DNA from 3 places in the Vibrio casei genome. Region 3 is predicted to be linked to each of the others. Evidence: predicted binding sites of a transcription regulator. Region 3 holds the regulator's gene; each other region holds the start of a gene.
What was found. Region 3 encodes PurR, which represses purine synthesis genes. Its sites were predicted from a motif close to TNANGNAAACGTTTNCNTNA; they were not measured.
Positions count from the first base shown of each region.

Region 1: the regulator PurR is predicted to act here: its motif matches at 2,712-2,731, upstream of folD (bifunctional methylenetetrahydrofolate dehydrogenase/methenyltetrahydrofolate cyclohydrolase FolD).
Region 2: the regulator PurR is predicted to act here: its motif matches at 1,901-1,920, upstream of glyA (serine hydroxymethyltransferase).

Region 1 covers NZ_AP018680.1:1,815,959-1,821,956, reverse strand. Annotated here, with positions in the region: gene VCASEI_RS08585 (efflux RND transporter permease subunit) at 1-1,677, shown strand, start outside; gene folD (bifunctional methylenetetrahydrofolate dehydrogenase/methenyltetrahydrofolate cyclohydrolase FolD) at 1,778-2,632, opposite strand; tRNA gene VCASEI_RS08575 (tRNA-Arg) at 2,846-2,922, shown strand; gene VCASEI_RS08570 (adenylosuccinate synthase) at 3,143-4,399, opposite strand; gene VCASEI_RS08565 (LysR family transcriptional regulator) at 4,533-5,420, shown strand; gene VCASEI_RS08560 (aromatic amino acid transporter) at 5,706-5,998, shown strand, end outside.
Region 2 covers NZ_AP018680.1:706,131-712,128, forward strand. Annotated here, with positions in the region: gene VCASEI_RS03430 (ABC transporter ATP-binding protein) at 1-485, shown strand, start outside; gene VCASEI_RS03435 (MliC family protein) at 544-936, shown strand; gene VCASEI_RS03440 (YitT family protein) at 1,027-1,629, opposite strand; gene glyA (serine hydroxymethyltransferase) at 2,028-3,278, shown strand; gene VCASEI_RS03450 (DUF5363 family protein) at 3,465-3,641, shown strand; gene VCASEI_RS03455 (TatD family hydrolase) at 3,641-4,444, shown strand; gene VCASEI_RS03460 (NupC/NupG family nucleoside CNT transporter) at 4,669-5,922, shown strand.
Region 3 covers NZ_AP018680.1:1,232,765-1,238,762, reverse strand. Annotated here, with positions in the region: gene cmoM (tRNA uridine 5-oxyacetic acid(34) methyltransferase CmoM) at 1-240, opposite strand, end outside; gene elyC (envelope biogenesis factor ElyC) at 353-1,153, shown strand; gene purR (HTH-type transcriptional repressor PurR) at 1,382-2,386, shown strand; gene VCASEI_RS05960 (ABC transporter substrate-binding protein) at 2,586-3,743, shown strand; gene VCASEI_RS05955 (ABC transporter permease) at 3,779-5,437, shown strand; gene VCASEI_RS05950 (ATP-binding cassette domain-containing protein) at 5,437-5,998, shown strand, end outside.

The DNA.
Region 1 (5,998 bases), 580 kb from region 3:
ATGATCTTCACACCTGCCCTTTGTGCCACAATGTTAAAGCCAAGCCATGGCGAAAAAACAACGGGCTTCTTTGGTTGGTTTAACCGCAAATTTAACCGTTCAAGTGAGAAATACACATCCGGAGTCGGTGGCATTTTAAAGCGCCCTAAACGTATGTTTATTATCTACCTTGCGTTATTGCCGTTGATGGGGTGGATGTTTACGTCAATTCCTGCGAGCTTTCTGCCAGATGAAGACCAAGGTAACTTTATGGTCATGGTGCAGCTCCCTTCTGGTGCGACCTTAGAGCGTACGGAAAAAGTCTTGGGCGAGGTGAGAGAATACTTTGCTACGGAAGAAAAAGAGAATGTTGAAGCATTCTTCCAAGTGAGTGGCTTTAGTTTTGTCGGTCAAGCACAAAATGCGGGTATGGGGTTTGTTAGCTTAAAAGACTGGTCTGAGCGTACCGACCCATCACAAGATGTGAACGCGATTATTGGCCGAGCAATGAAGCATTTTAGCCAAAATAAAGATGGCGTTATATTTGCGATTAACCCACCCGCCATACGCGAACTAGGGCAAGCAACCGGTTTTGATTTCTATTTAGAAGATCGCTCAGGAATGGGGCACGATAAATTGATGGAAGCACGTAATATGTTGCTTCAAAAAGCCGCACAAAGCCCAGTGTTACAAAAAGTGCGCCCAAATGGATTAGAAGATACTGCTCAATTTTATATTGATCTGGATTATGAGAAAGCCAAAGCCTTAAGTGTCAGCATTGATGATATTAATAAAACATTATCTATCGCATGGGGTTCATCTTATGTGAATGACTTTATAGATAGAGGCAGAGTTAAGCGTGTGTACATTCAAGCCGATGCGCCTTATCGTATGACACCAGATGATCTGGATAATTGGTATGTGCGTAATAATGAAGACAAGATGGTGCCATTTAATGCCTTTAGTCACACGCATTGGGGAACCAGCTCGCCTAACTTACAACGTTATAATGGTAACTCTGCCATTGAAATTTTAGGTGAAGCCAAAGCGGGTTACAGCACCGGAGATGCTATGGATGCTATTGAAGAGATAGCTAAAACCTTACCAGATGGTGTTGCCGTTAGTTGGACCGGAATGTCGTATCAAGAGCGGATGTCAGGTTCACAAGCACCGATACTCTATGCGATATCCATGATTGTGGTTTTCTTGAGTCTAGCGGCTTTATATGAAAGTTGGTCAGTGCCCATGGCGGTTATTTTGGTCGTTCCGTTAGGTGTATTAGGTGCGCTTGCGGCGACGATGATGCGTGGGTTAGAAAACGATGTGTACTTACAGGTAGGTCTATTAACCACCATAGGGTTATCGGCTAAGAACGCCATCCTAATCGTCGAGTTTGCTAAAGACCTTTATGACAAAGGTATGGGGTTAGTCGAAGCTACGATGGAAGCATGTCGTATGCGTTTACGCCCGATCTTGATGACCTCTTTGGCCTTTATTCTTGGCGTATTGCCGTTGGCAACCAGTACTGGTGCTGGTGCTAATTCTCGCCATGCTATTGGTACTTCGGTTATTGGTGGGATGTTCACAGCGACTTTCTTGGCCATATTCTTTGTCCCTTTATTCTATGTAGGGGTCATGAAAATTTTCGGTAAGAAAAGGGAAGAACCAGAAGAAGCAGCCAGTACAAGACAAAGATAAAACGTTAGAATAAAAATACGTAAGCCGTGCTAAATAAAAAACCCCTTGCTAATCACTTTAACTTAGCAAGGGGTTTGTTTTATGCTTTAAATTCGAAAGATTACTTTGAAAACTTCTCACAAGCGAGCATGGTGTTTTCGATCAAGCTTGCCACTGTCATAGGACCAACGCCACCGGGTACAGGAGTAATATGGCTTGCTTTTAATTTTGCAACGTCGTATTCCACATCACCAATGAGCTTTCCATCTTCCATGCGGTTAATGCCCACATCGATCACAATAGCGCCTTCTTTAATCCAAGCACCAGGAATAAAATTCGGTTTACCAACGGCAACGACTAATATATCGGCTTGGCGAACATGGCCTTCCAAATCCTTAGTGAATCGATGACAAGTGGTGGTGGTGCAACCAGCAAGTAGCAGCTCTAATGTCATTGGGCGCCCCACAATATTAGAGGCACCAACAATCACAGCATGCTTACCATAACAATCAACATTATAACGCTCTAACAAGGTGATAATACCTTTAGGAGTACAAGAACGAAGTTTTGGCATACGTTGGCATAAGCGACCGACATTATACGGATGAAATCCATCAACATCTTTTTCAGGATGGATATTTTCTAATACCTTCGTGCTATCAATACCCGCAGGCAGGGGGAGTTGAACTAAAATACCATCGATTTCAGGATCACTGTTAAGCTGCTCAACAATTTCTAGCAATTCAGCTTCGGTTGTTGTCGTGGGCAAATCAAATGACTTTGAAATAAACCCAACCTCTTCACAAGCGCGGCGCTTACTCCCCACATAAACTTGAGAAGCTGGGTCACTTCCTACTAACACGACAGCAAGGCCGGGAGCACGTAAACCAGCCTCAACACGAGCTTGGACACGAGCTTTAACTTCCGAACGAACGGTTTGAGATATTAACTTTCCATCAATAATTTGAGCAGTCATGGTTTTCTTTACTATCCTCATTAGACTAGCAGCAGTTGACAACGCGGCGTATTGTCGCAAAAAACGTGATCAATATCTATGCCGCAAACGTTTGCATCATCAACTTAATTTCTAACTTATTTATTACAATGCGCTTTTTTTCAGCAATCAAACCATTATATAGAATAAAGGCGTTGACCTAACGCGTTCATCTCGTATAATTCCCCACTTAAAGCGCCCTTAGCTCAGCTGGATAGAGCACCTGCCTTCTAAGCAGGTGGTCACAGGTTCGAATCCTGTAGGGCGTACCATATACAAAAGAAACCCCAGATAGCTTAATAAGTTATCTGGGGTTTTTGTTTTTTATTTATTTATTTATTTAATTTCTCTTCTCTGTCATGAATTGAAGATTTTAGGCATAGGACAAGCCGTGACTTTTTCATCGTTGTATTTTTAGTATTGATTAAAAGCCCTTAAATAACGTCATGAAGTATTTGAGGGCTTTTAGCCATTCAGTATGTAGGTTTGGTTTTAACGAATGATCATTTGCTCACGTTCTGGGCCAACAGAAACCATGCTAATAGGGACGCCCATTAATACTTCAATGCGTTCAACATAGTGTTGCGCTGCAATAGGAAGGCTATCAAACGTGCGGCAACCGGTGATGTCTTCATCCCAGCCTTGCATGTCTTCGTAAACAGGGCTTAGTGCTGCGGTTTGTGGCCAAATCGGGTTTTCACTGTGATCGCCGGCATAAGCGACACAGATTTTTAAATCTTTCATACCAGATAAACAGTCGATTTTGGTTAATGCAATCTCAGTTGCCGCTTGTAATTCCACACCGTTACGAGTGGCAACGGCATCGAAATAACCCATGTCACGTGGGCGACCGGTTACTGCTCCATATTCATTGGCACTTTCACGGAAATTATCTTGTTCTTCCATAGCGGTGACCAAAGTGCCTGTACCCACAGATGAGCTAAATGATTTCGCGACAGCAACAATACGCTCTGGGCGCAGGGCTGGTAAACCACTACCAATACCGGCATAAGCGGCAGTTACATTGGAAGAGGTGGTGTATGGATATTCACCATATACCAAATCACGGCCTGCACCGAGTTGGGCTTCAAATAATAGGTTGGCATCTTGTTTTTGTAGTGCTTTTAAAGGTTCAGTGACATTACAAATAAATGGTCGCCAAGCGGCTGTAACATCTAATAGCCATTGGGTCATCTCTTCTGCGCTTTGAGAAAAATCACAGCTTGGGTAGAGGGCTTTTAGTTGAGGCATTTTCCAATCAAGCATGAATTGAATGCGCTCTTGTAATACTTCTGGCTGGTTTAACCAACCAACCAAAATGCCTTTCTTCATGACGCGATCGCCATACGCCGGTGCAATACCTTGTCTCGTTGAGCCGTAAGCGGCATCACCTAATCGTTGTTCTTCTAGTGTATCTTCAAGTGCATGTAAAGGAAGGCACAGCGTTGCGCGATCAGAAATGCATAATTTTACATCAACTCCAGTGGCTTTAACTTCAGCCATTTCTTCGCTTAATGCCGCGGGGCTTATCACCATGCCTGGGCCAAGTACCGCAATACAATTTGGATTGAAAATACCACTCGGCAGTTGGTGTAATTTAAAGGTGCCAAAGTCGTTTACAACAGTATGGCCGGCGTTATTACCACCTTGAAAGCGAATGCTAGCGGAAGCATCTTCGGCTAAAAAATCAACGATACGGCCTTTACCTTCGTCACCCCAGTTTGCACCTACAACCACAATAGACGGCATAATTTCATCTCCAAATTGATTTGAATAAACATGGTAGGCGCTCTATCTAAATAAGAGAAATTAATTATAATTATGATCTTGATAAGTATTTCATATCAAATTTTGAGTTGAGAGGTTCCATTAAGGTGAAGGTATGTTAGATATTCATTGGTTAAAAACATTTGTGACGTTGGCTGAATTAAAGCATTTTGGTAAAACGGCCAATGCATTACATATGACGCAACCTAATGTTAGCCTGCACATTAAACAACTTGAAAAAAACACCCGAGTGAAATTGATCGAGCGCAATCCATTTTGTTTAACACAAGCGGGGTTACGTTTATTAGTATCGTCGAAAAAGGCACTGTGGGAATTGCAGGTTTGTCAGTCGGATTTGAATGCGATTAATGATTTGAGCCAAGGCACATTAACCATTGCGGCGAGTGACATTATTTCTCGATTATTGCTTATTGAGCCTTTTCAGCTGTTTAAAGCCGAATTTCCGGGGATTGATTTTTCTTTGCTTAATACCACTTCATCGCAAGCATCTAGTTTGGTAAAGAGTGCGGAAGCGGATTTAGGATTTGTGATCGCACAAAAAGAAAGTGAGCCTTTGCATTTCACTGAGCTTCAGCAAGTAAAATGGTGTGCATTAGGCAATGATTTAGAGTTGTGGCAACAAGCAAAATACACCGATGATGCGTCCCTGACCGATCTACCAACATTGATTTTATTAGGGCACGATACCCGGACCCGAGACTTACTGGATAGCGCGTTACCATCATTAAATTTACCTAAATATCGGATTATGGAAGTGGGCAGTGTGGATGCGCAGATAGACTGGGCAGAAGCGGGGTTTGGCGTTGCGATTGTGCCGGAATTCTCACTTTATACGAAGCCGAGTTTAACCACAAAAGTTACCCAATTACCGCAGTTCCCTAGCACTAGTTTGGGTTATATTGTGCGGCAAAATCAGGTGTTATCTAAGGCGACTAAGCAGTTGTTGCATTGGGTTAATGAGGAGATTTCACGCAGGCAATAAACCTGGCACAACCAACCTGAACGCGATGAAATGATAGGCCGAGTGATCTTAATGGTGTTTAAATGATGGGATTTACTGCTATTTATTGATTGTTTTTTGATATTGTATCAGTTAACTAGTTTACTAGTGTGGTGGATGTCGCTACTATAAGGGCATTCATCAGCACAGAAACGGGTTGCCTTTTTCTTGAATACCATTTATGGCAACAACCTTCCTTCTTCAGCTTGATGCTTGTTTGTTTTTGAGTCAGCACAATGGCTTAATTTAGCGTAAAGAGAATCTATTATGACAACCATGGCAACAAAGAAACCCTCGTTAGTTGGTGGTGCTTGTATTATTGCAAGTGTGTGTGTTGGGGCAGGAATGCTTGGTTTGCCAAGTGCTGGTGCGGGTAGCTGGACGCTTTGGTCTATTTTAGCCATTGCATTAACCATGGCGGTAATGACGGTTTCGGGTTGGTTATTACTTGAAGCATTTAAACATTATGATTTGAATGTATCATTTAATACTGTGACATCTGATTTGTTAGGTGAAAAAGTTAATGCTTTTAATAACTTAACCGTATATTTTGTGGGTGG
Region 2 (5,998 bases), 530 kb from region 3:
CTAAATTAGTAGTGTGCGATGAATCAGTTTCGGCTTTGGACGTTTCTGTTCAAGCACAAATCTTGAATTTATTACTCGTATTGCAAAGAGAAATGAATTTAACGTTGATTTTTATTGCCCATGATTTATCCGTAGTTAGGCATGTTTCCGATAATATTGCGGTAATGTATTTAGGCAAAATTGTTGAATATGGCGATGCACAAACGATTTACCAGCAACCTAAACACCCTTATACACAATCATTGTTGTCAGCGATTCCTATTACACACCCTAAATATCGGGATGCTCAATTACGGTTAAAAGAGTTAGGGGTTGGGGAAAGAATTTTACTGAAAGGGGATATTCCCTCACCCATTAATGTTCCACCGGGTTGCCGCTTTGCTTCTCGCTGCCCACACGTCATGGCAACATGCACACAACAATCACCAGATTTAATAAAAAAGACACAATCAGAACAATCAATAGCTTGTTTTCTTTACACTTGAATTCATTGAGGTTACTTGGGTATCGTTAGATTATTATATTTACAATTGAGGAATTTGGATGAAATCGTTAAAAATCGTATTGGCAGGCAGCTTATCAATATTTGCTTTGATGGGGTGTACCACTGTTGAAGAGAGCCCTAAATCTGAAGTCAAAACGACAACATTGGTTAATGGCATTGAAGTGACAAGTGTGGCATATAAGTGTCGAATCAATCAATCAGAAAGTGAACTTCAAGGTAAACTTGAACAACCATTTTTGATTGAGTTTTCAAAGAATGACCAAGCGCTATTAGTTGCCCATGAAGGTTCTTATCCATTGGTGAGGGTGAGGTCGGCTTCTGGCTCTAAATATGAATCTTTAGATAAAAGGAACATGTTTTGGGGAAAAGGTAACCAAGCCAGTATTACCTTTAATAACGAAACCTTTACCGATTGCTTTACCGTAAAATAAAGCTGAGATTGCAGAGTAAAAGGGTAGATAACCATGTTTCTGCCTTTTTATTGCTTTTGAATAAGTATTTTGGGGATAAAACAATCGTGATTATGGTTGGTATCTTACCGTATATCGAGCCGGTTTGTGATTCATCGTCAGAGTAATATTCAAAATAATTGCGCCTAGTATTGATAATGCAATGATCCAGCCAGAAACAAAAAGCAGCGAAGCTAATACGATGCTGCAATCCAAAATAAGCTGTGTTTTTCCTACTGATATTCCTGTTCTATCTTGAATTAATAAACACATGACATTAAAGCCCCCTAAGCTGGAACGATGACGAAATAAAATCAACATCCCTATGCCGATTAATAACCCACCTGCGACAGCGCAAAAAAGATCGTTAATGAGGTTGAATTGGATCACATAATGTAAGTTATCGGCAAAAAGGGAAACGAGCGCTCCCGAGAGTAAACTATTCATCGCAAACTGTCGGCCAAAACGCTGCCAAGCCAAGGCATAGAAGGGTAAATTAATAAAAAAGTAAAGCGTTCCAAAAGACAATAGGCTCAATTGACTGAGTAATAATGCTAAGCCTGCTGTACCTCCTGTGAGTAATTGTGCTGACGATAAAAAAAATACGCCTAGGGCAACCATAAAACTGCCAACGATAAGTGCAATGCCATCTTCTTTTTTTGAGTGTTTTTCCATCATTTATACAGTCAAGTTATCCATAACTGATGAGAGAGTAATAATGAATGTTCTTTTTTGAAAGTTCCGCACATAAATTGATGTTAAGTTCGTGTATTTTAAATTTTACATAAATGTAAAGTCGAAAGCGCTTTTTTATACTTATATTGTGTGATATTCCATCACTATTAAGTTTCTTCACTTTGGCTATGTGCTTTTTGCGTGTAGAAATTTCGTATTGATACTTTCTGATATGGATCAAATTAGGTAGAATAGCGCCATCTTATTGCGGTGACGAAAACGTTTGCGTTTGGTGGGTTGCTGCTTTTTGTAGAAATTAATCTTTTTATATGAATATGAGTTTTCGCTCATGTATCAATTTTTGAGAACTTTCAGCCTATCTGAGTCAGGAGATACAAATGCTTAAGCGTGACATGAACATTGCGGATTATGATGCGGCGTTATTTACCGCTATTCAAGAAGAAACACTTCGTCAAGAAGAGCATATTGAGCTTATCGCTTCAGAAAACTACACAAGCCCACGTGTAATGGAAGCACAAGGTTCTCAACTTACGAACAAATACGCGGAAGGTTACCCTGGTAAGCGTTACTACGGTGGTTGTGAGTTTGTTGATAAAGTCGAAACATTAGCGATTGAGCGTGCTTGTGAATTATTTGGTGCAGAGTATGCGAACGTGCAACCTCACTCTGGTTCTCAAGCAAACAACGCGGTTTATATGGCGCTATTAAATGCGGGTGATACTGTTTTAGGTATGAGCCTTGCACACGGTGGTCACTTGACTCACGGTTCTCCTGTCAACTTTTCTGGTAAGCTTTATAACATCATTCCTTACGGTATTGATGAAGCGGGTCAAATCAACTATGAAGAAATGGAGGCTCTTGCTATCGAGCATAAGCCGAAAATGATCATTGGTGGTTTTTCTGCGTATTCTCAAGTATGTGATTGGGCGCGTATGCGTGAAATCGCAGATAAAGTGGGTGCTTATTTCTTTGTTGATATGGCGCACGTTGCAGGTTTGATTGCCGCAGGCGAATATCCAAATCCAGTTCCACATGCCCACGTTGTCACGACTACAACGCATAAAACCCTTGCTGGTCCTCGTGGCGGTTTGATTCTTTCAAATGCAGGTGAAGATCTGTACAAGAAACTGAACTCTGCTGTCTTCCCTGGTGGTCAAGGTGGTCCTCTAATGCATGTTATCGCAGCAAAAGCGGTGGCGTTCAAAGAGGCATTAGAGCCAGAGTTTAAAGCTTACCAATCTCGAGTTGTATTAAATGCAAAAGCAATGGTTGCTGAGTTTATTGCTCGCGGCTACAACATTGTTTCTGGTTCGACTGAAAATCATTTGTTCCTTGTCGATTTAATCGACAAAGACATTACAGGTAAAGAAGCGGATGCTGCATTAGGTTCTGCCAACATCACGGTAAATAAAAACTCAGTACCGAACGATCCACGTAGCCCATTCGTAACATCTGGTATTCGTGTAGGTTCGCCATCAATTACTCGTCGTGGTTTTACGGAAGACGACGCGAAAAATCTTGCTGGCTGGATGTGTGACATTCTAGACAACATGGGTGATGAGTCTGTGATTGAAGCGACTAAGGCTAAAGTATTAGATATCTGTAAGCGCAAGCCTGTTTACGCATAATTGGTTTGAGAGTCGTCACTGCACAATTTTCACTGGGATACTGGTACTGAAATAGCAGTGTAGAAATATGAAGCCCCAATGGTTTGCTCATCATTGGGGTTTTTTATACCCTTAGTATTTGAAGCTGCAGTTTTTATTGCTTTGGTTATACTAAATAGACATCAAGAATAAAAAGGATCGCTTATGTTGTTTACTTGGATTAAGCATTGGATAGCTCGTTATGATCGTTGGTGCGAGGAGCTCGGGTTAACACCGGAATACAAACGTAGTTGCTGCGTTCATAAGGTTGACCCTGCACATGGTCAAGCGAAATATGAACAAGTAGACGAAAAGAAAGATCCTAAAAAAAGCCTCCAAGCTTAATGAATGGTTCTTCATTATCATTGGTTGATACGCATTGTCACTTTGATTTCTCTCCCTTTAATGACACACAAAAAGAGCTTGCGAGTGCACAAAAAGCGGGTGTGCATAGTATTATTATCCCTTCTATTGGTGAAAGTAATTGGTATCATACTCAACAGCTTGCTGAGCAATATTCTCCGTTGTATTACGCACTTGGCTTGCATCCATACTTTATTGGCCAACATAATGACAATGCCCTCGAACAATTAAGAGTTTGTTTAGATTCCCGAACCGAAAAATGCGTAGCGGTTGGAGAGTGTGGTCTGGACTTTATGCTTGATGATAATCGATTAATACCAGAGTTAATCGATAAGCAATTTAGGTTGTTTGATGCCCAGATCCAGCTTGCTATTGAATATGAATTACCTCTTATTTTACATGCCCGTCGTTCTCACGATAAGGTTTTGCAACGTCTACGCCATTTTAGACCTAAAAAAGGTGGCGTTATTCACGCTTTTTCAGGAAGTTACCAGCTGGCAATGGAATATGTGAAATTAGGATTCTATATTGGAGTTGGTGGTGTGATTACTTATCCAAGAGCTAAAAAAACACGAGATACTATTGCGAGGTTACCGATATCAAGTTTACTACTTGAAACGGATGCTCCTGATATGCCTCTGTCGGGATTTCAAGGGCAAGCGAATCACCCCTCCCAAGTCTTAGGGGTTTTTGAGTCATTATGTTTACTTAGAAAAGAAGATAAATCTGAACTTGAGCGATGCCTGTTTCATAACAGTTGTGAATTATTTGCGATCCAGTTATAAATTTAACGAGCTTTGTGCAATCGTTTGCTTTGTTGTCAATATATAAAAAGCAATCGATTGGTGATATAGATCACGTTGATTTATGTTTTTCACGATTTTTTCATTAACTAATGTGACCTTGGTATTACTTTGTTAGTAATTGTCAGAGTATAATCGCCACCGCTTTTAGTTAACGACATTTTAATTTTTATAACTCAACACAACAAATAAGGAAGCCATATACCATGAGCCTGGTTATGAGCATCGTTGGTATGATCGTTTTACTGCTTATTGCAGTTTTACTATCTGACAACCGCAAAGCTATTAATTTAAGAACTGTTGGTGGCGCATTTGCTATCCAATTCCTGCTTGGTGCATTTGTACTGTACGTTCCTTGGGGAAAGGATGTACTAAATGCAATGACAAATGGCGTTCAATATGTCATTGATTTCGGTAATGAGGGGATTGGGTTCCTATTTGGTAACCTTGTTAACTTCTCTGTTGATGGAATTGGTTTCATTTTTGCGTTTAAAGTTTTACCAACTATCATTTTCTTCTCTGCACTTATTTCTGTGCTTTATTACCTAGGTATTATGCAACTGGTCATTAAAGTGCTTGGTGGTGCATTGCATAAAGCATTAGGAACTTCTCGTGCAGAATCTATGTCTGCAACGGCGAATATTTTTGTTGGTCAAACCGAAGCACCTTTGGTCGTTCGTCCATTTGTTCCTAAAATGACGCAATCTGAATTGTTCGCAGTAATGTGTGGTGGTCTGGCTTCTGTGGCTGGTGGTGTAATGGCCGGTTATGCCGCAATGGGCGTTCCTCTTGAGTACTTAATTGCCGCATCTTTCATGGCCGCTCCTGGTGGTTTATTGTTTGCGAAAATTATGAAGCCAGAAACCGATGAGCCAATTGATCAGCTTGAAAACATTGATCAAGCGGGTGAGGATAAACCTGCTAACGTGATTGATGCCGCAGCAAGTGGTGCATCTTCTGGTTTGCAACTTGCTCTAAACGTCGGTGCAATGTTGTTAGCGTTTGTTGGTCTTATCGCATTAATTAACGGTATTTTAGGTGGCGTTGGCGGTTGGTTTGACATGCCTCACCTAACGTTAGAATTAATTTTAGGTTGGTTATTTGCACCATTAGCATTCTTAATCGGTGTACCGTGGTCTGAAGCAACGCTTGCTGGCTCATTCATTGGTCAAAAAGTGGTGGTTAACGAATTCGTGGCTTACTTAAACTTTACCCCTTACTTACAAGATGGTGCGGCGGTTGTGTTGTCTGAAAAGACAAAAGCAATCATTTCATTCGCACTATGTGGTTTTGCTAACCTTTCTTCCATTGCGATTCTATTAGGTGGTTTGGGTAGCCTTGCTCCTAACCGCCGTAAAGACATTGCACGCATGGGTATGAAAGCTGTTGCCGCGGGTACATTATCTAATTTAATGGCTGCGACAATTGCTGGTTTCTTCCTTACGTTACAAGCAATGTAAGTTAAGGTTTCTTTATATAGACGCCATGACGATAGAGTTTAAAGCCGTAGCATTATTTGCTACGGCTTTTTGTTTT
Region 3 (5,998 bases):
TTCACGAGACAGATCGCAGAATACAATTTGATGGCCACATTGTGCTAACTTCTGAGACATTTGACCTAAACCACCACCTGCATCTAATATCGTCAAAGCGGAAGATTGAGTATCAAACATTAAGAGTGCTTGCTTTAAATCTTGCCAAACAATGGTCTGACGAATATCACCTTTATCAGAACCATAAATGTTTTTGGCGAATTTATGCGCAATATCATCGAAATTTCGGTCTTGTTTCATCGCTTTTCGTTTAAGATAACTAAATTTTGCGTGTATTCTGTCACAGCAAATACAGGAATAAAGCAATTACTACGTTTTATTTACTAAATGATGAATTTTCGGACTATATAGAATGTTTGAGCTAAAAAAAATATTGTCATCTTTATTAATGCCCTTACCGGCCTTATTGATCATTGGATTCATTGGCCTTTTTCTTATCATGTTTACCTATAAGCGTGGTACAGGTTGTGTGTTTATGTTTATTTCATTAATGGGTATTTTCCTTTTTTCGTTTCAACCTGTTACTACCCCATTATTAAAAGCGACAGAGCGGACCTACAAAGCATTTCTTCCCGTGGACGGTACCATTGATTATGTAATGGTACTTGGCAGCGGCCATACCGTGGATGACGATATGCCCCCAACCTCAGAGCTTTCACGAACAGGGTTAATGCGGCTCACTGAAGGTATCCGTATTTTACGTATGTACCCTGGTGCCAAATTGATTTTATCAGGCTACGCAGCAGGATCCTCTGTCAGTAATGCTCGCATGATGGCAACGGTTGCGGTATCACTCGGCGTAACAAAATCCGATATTGTCTTATTAGAGAGCGCAAAAGATACATGGGAAGAAGCAAGACAAGCAGTTGGATTTGTTGGTTCAAAGAGGCTCGTTCTAGTGACTTCAGCAAGCCATATGCAACGAGCAATGACAGAATTTAAAAGTGCCGGTTTGGATCCCATTCCCGCACCAACCAATTACCTCGCCTTTGATAACATTAATGAAGCATGGGATCGTTTCACTCCTCAAGCTAAATATCTAGAACAAAGCGAACGATTCTGGCATGAACAACTTGGTCGCTGGTGGCTTTCTATTCGCAATACTTTAGTGACTGAACCGGTAACCACAGAGCCGACCACTACATTAGAATAATAGTTTCAGTATCTCCTTTCTTAAAACCTAGAAAGCAATCGTTGGCGTCGACGATTGCTTTCATCGATAAAAGTACGCCATTTGATTGTCAGCACTGTCTTTTAAGACTAAAATCAGTGGTTAAATAATATGAAATTATCCTAAGTCGCTCATAAAAGGCGACTTTTATCTTTTTAGTCGCTTGTTCTATTACAAGATTCAGTAACATCCGCACAAGGGAAACTCACTATGGCTACAATTAAAGATGTCGCACGCATTGCTGGAGTCTCAACCACAACCGTGTCTCATGTCATCAATAAGACTCGTTTTGTTGCAGAAACAACGCAAGAAAAAGTCATGGCGGCCGTTAAACAACTTAATTACGCCCCAAGTGCGGTGGCTCGTAGCTTAAAATGTAATACCACCAGCACGATTGGGATGTTAGTTACGCAATCAACCAATCCATTCTTTGCAGAAGTGGTCGATGGCGTAGAAAGCTATTGCTATCGTCAAGGCTATACTCTCATTTTGTGTAATACCGGTGGTTTAGTCGACAAACAACGCGATTATATCCGTATGCTTGCAGGAAAACGTGTCGATGGATTATTGGTAATGTGTTCCGATCTTGATGAAGAACTACGCGAAATGCTAGATGGTCATCCAGACATCCCCAAGGTGGTTATGGATTGGGGGCCTGAGACATCGAAAGCCGATAAAATTGTTGATAACTCCGAAGCCGGTGGTTACCTAGCAACCCGCTATTTGCTCGACCATGGTCATACCGATATTGCGTGCTTAAGTGGTCATTTTGAGAAAATGGCATGTAAAGAACGTATCGCCGGTTGTAAACGTGCTTTAGCTGAAGAAGATTTATCGTTACCTGAAGAATGGTTATTAGAAGGTAATTTTGAATGTGATACAGCGGTCATCGCAGCGGATAAAATTCTGGCTATGGAAAAAAGACCAACGGCAGTTTTCTGTTTCAATGATATTATGGCGCTCGGCCTAATGAGTCGATTACAAGAAAAAGGAATCAATATTCCAGAAGACATTTCCGTCATTGGTTATGACAACATTGATCTATCGGCTTACTTTTCACCACCATTAACCACGATTCACCAACCTAAGCGTCGTTTAGGTAAGAATGCTGTCGAAATTCTTCTAGAACGAATCAAAGATAAAGACCATGCGAAGCAAGTATTTGAAATGTTTCCTGAAATTCTTGAACGTTCAACGGTAAAAACATTAAAATAACAGACAACAATAATAAGCATGACTAAACTATAAAACCAGCGCCTGTCGCTGGTTTTTATTTACTAAAATACCCATTGAGCCGGATAGCTCTTACCCTCATAGATGGCATTTTTAAGGCGCTAATTTATTAGAAATAATGAAATTTTTTTCCTTTTAGTTCTGTCTTCTATTACAACATGTACCATTACATAGGATTTGTATGAAACATTTTTTGCTTAGCTGTGCGTTAACACTCTCCACAACTTTACCTTTTATGTCTCACGCCGACACGTTATCGGATTGGCAATCTATTGAAGTAAAAGCGAAAGGACAAGATGTGTATTTAAATGCCTGGGGAGGAAGCCAAGAAATTAATGATTATCTTCGCTGGGCAAGCTCGCAAGTTAAGCAACGCTATGGGATTACACTTCATCATGTAAAAGTCAGTGACATTGCGGAAACCACAACCCGCCTTTTAGCCGAAAAAGCGGCGAATAAAAATAGTAATGGCAGTGTCGATGTCGTCTGGATCAATGGTGAAAATTTCAAATCCATGAAGCATAACCAATTACTCTTCGGGCCTTTTGTCGACGCTCTTCCGAACTGGGAGAAAGTTGATCAATCACTCCCTGTCACGACAGATTTTGCAGAGCCGACCAACGGCTTAGAAGCGCCTTGGGGTGTGGGCCAATTGGTGTATATCTATGACACAAAAAAGCTGCCATCGCCTCCTATGTCCGCCCTTGCTTTACTTACTTATGCCAAAGCGCATCCTGGACGAATTACCTATCCAAAACCACCTCAATTTCATGGCACCAGTTTTTTAAAAGCATTATTAATCGAGTTAACCAATCATGATCCCGCGCTTGCCAAACCCGTTGATCCTAAAACATTCACCAGCACGACTCAGCCACTTTGGGATTACTTAGATGCTTTGCAGCCTTTAACATGGCAAAAAGGTAAACATTTTCCGACTAGCCAACCAGAGCTTGTTCAACTTTTAGATGATAATCAAATCGATATTGCTCTAACATTTAACCCTAATGAAGTGTTTTCTGCGCAAGCCAGCGGTAAATTAGCAAAAACGACGACGACATACGCTTGGAAAAGTGGCGCTTTATCCAATATTCACTTCTTAGCTATTCCATGGAATGCTAATGCAAAAGAAGGGGCAATGGTGGCAATTAATTTCTTACTTAGTCCAGAAGCTCAATCTAAAAAAGGGGATATTAACATTTGGGGCGATCCCTCTATTTTACAAACCGCTTACTTAACTGGCAGCGCTAAAAATACCAAGCTTTTTCCTTCAGTTGCCGAACCCCATCCTAGTTGGCAAACTGCACTTGAACAAGCTTGGCTTAAGCGTTATAGCCGATAGATGTTAATCAGTCATCATCGATGGATAAAAGCTTGATGCTTCGGCTGAGTTATTTAATCGTGTTACTCATTGGAGTATTCCCTCTTATACCCGGTTTTTTTGGTATGATCGCCCCTGCGCTCGGTTATATACCGCCTCTTGGGCTTTTCAATATCAGCCTTGATGCCTTTTATTCTGTTTTTAGCTGGCCGGGCGTTCTGCACTCCATCAAGCAAACTCTATTTATTGCGATTTCGAGTTCTTTACTCGCTTCGATAATGACATTTTCTATTATTCAAGCTTATTGGGGGACTCGACACTGGGTGAGGGTTGAGAAATCTTTATCTCCACTCCTCGCTTTACCCCATGTTGCTTTCGCGGTTGGGTTCCTATTTTTATTTTCCGATACAGGTTGGATTGCACGCCTTATTCATTTGGTTTTTAGTCACACGCTTTTTGATGGTTTTTTTTCATTACAAGATACCGTTGGAATTGGTTTAACCTTTGCATTAGCAATTAAGGAAACACCTTTTTTACTGTTAATGAGCATGCCGATTTTACATAACCTTAAAGTCTCTGAAACGTTACAGGTAAGTCAAAGTTTAGGTTATTCTTTACATCAATCTTGGTGGAAAATTTTATTTCCCCAATGGTGGAAACACATGCGCTTTCCTTTATTTGCTATTATCGCTTACTCAGGCTCAGTGGTAGATGTCAGCTTAATATTAGGCCCTACTCACCCACCAACTTTCTCTGTATTAGTTTGGCAATGGTTTAACGAACCAGACTTAAGCCAGCTTCCTCGCGCTGCTGCAGGTGCTTTTGTTCTCTTCTTTTTATGTTCATTACTGATTGCATTAATATGGATGCTGGAACGAACTTTCTTAGGTTTTTACCGTTCTTGGATGCTCTCTGGTCGACATAGCCATATTGTAATTAAGCCGTATTTCTTTCTCTTACTCGCAGCCATAAGTTTAGCTACGCTACCTATTATTATTATTTGGACGTTTGCTCAACGGTGGCAATTTCCAAATATGCTACCGACTAACTGGAGCTTACGGTTTTGGCAAAGTGAGTGGTTTTATATTCAAGAAACGATTATAACCAGTATTAGTATTGCCCTTTTCAGTAGTTTTATTGCTCTGGTACTTGCCATAATCGCTCATGAATATCGTCACAAATTTAGCATTGCTTTACCTATGTACATCATTGCTTTACCAATCCTTATTCCACAACTTTCATTATTGTTTGGCATGCAAATAACCAGCTTATGGGTAGGACAAGATCATTACTTAACATGGGTGGTTTGGTCACATGTCTTTTTTGCCTTCCCTTATATATACCTCAGCCTAGATGGTCCCTGGAAAAGTTACCCTATTCGCTTATCACAAACCGCTACCAGTTTAGGTCTATCACCGATAATGACTTGGTTTAAAATTAAAGTGCGCACCTTATCCGGTGCTATATTATTTGCTTGGGCAATGGGGATAAGTGTGAGCTTAGCACTATACCTACCAACTATTATGTTAGGCGCTGGTCGCATCACTACGCTCACTACAGAAGCCGTTGCATTATCAAGCGGTCATGATCGACGTGTGGTTGCATTATATGCATTGTGGCAAGCCATTTTACCATTTGTGTTCTTCAGTGTTGCGTTGTTCACAAACCGATTGTTACAACGAAGAACAAACCTTACACCCTTGGGGATTAAGTAATGAGCTTACAACTACAATCATTGTCAATTCATCATAAGCATCAAGGGCCACTTATCGAAGGCGTCAATATGCTAATAAAGCCAGGCGAGATTCTGACATTGATGGGGCCAAGTGGTTGTGGTAAATCAACCTTATTAAGCACAATTGCAGGCCACTTATCTGATGATTTTTTACTAGAAGGTAAGATTGTACTCAATCAACAATCAATTGAAACAACGCTCCCTCATCAACGTCAGATCGGCATTTTATTTCAAGATGACCTTCTTTTTCCACATTTGAATGTGTGGGAAAATATCGCTATAGGATTGCCGAATGAAATAAAAGGTAAAGAACGAAAGCAACATGTAATCAAGTGTCTGAAGCAGGTGAACCTTGATAAGCTAGCTTGCTCTATGCCACACCAAATATCAGGGGGTCAACGCGCACGTGTAAGCTTATTACGAATGCTGCAAGCAAAACCTAAAGCCGTATTATTGGACGAACCATTTAACAAATTAGATATGAATTTAAGAGTGGCTTTTCGCCGTTGGGTATTCACACAACTAAAACAAGCACAAGTTC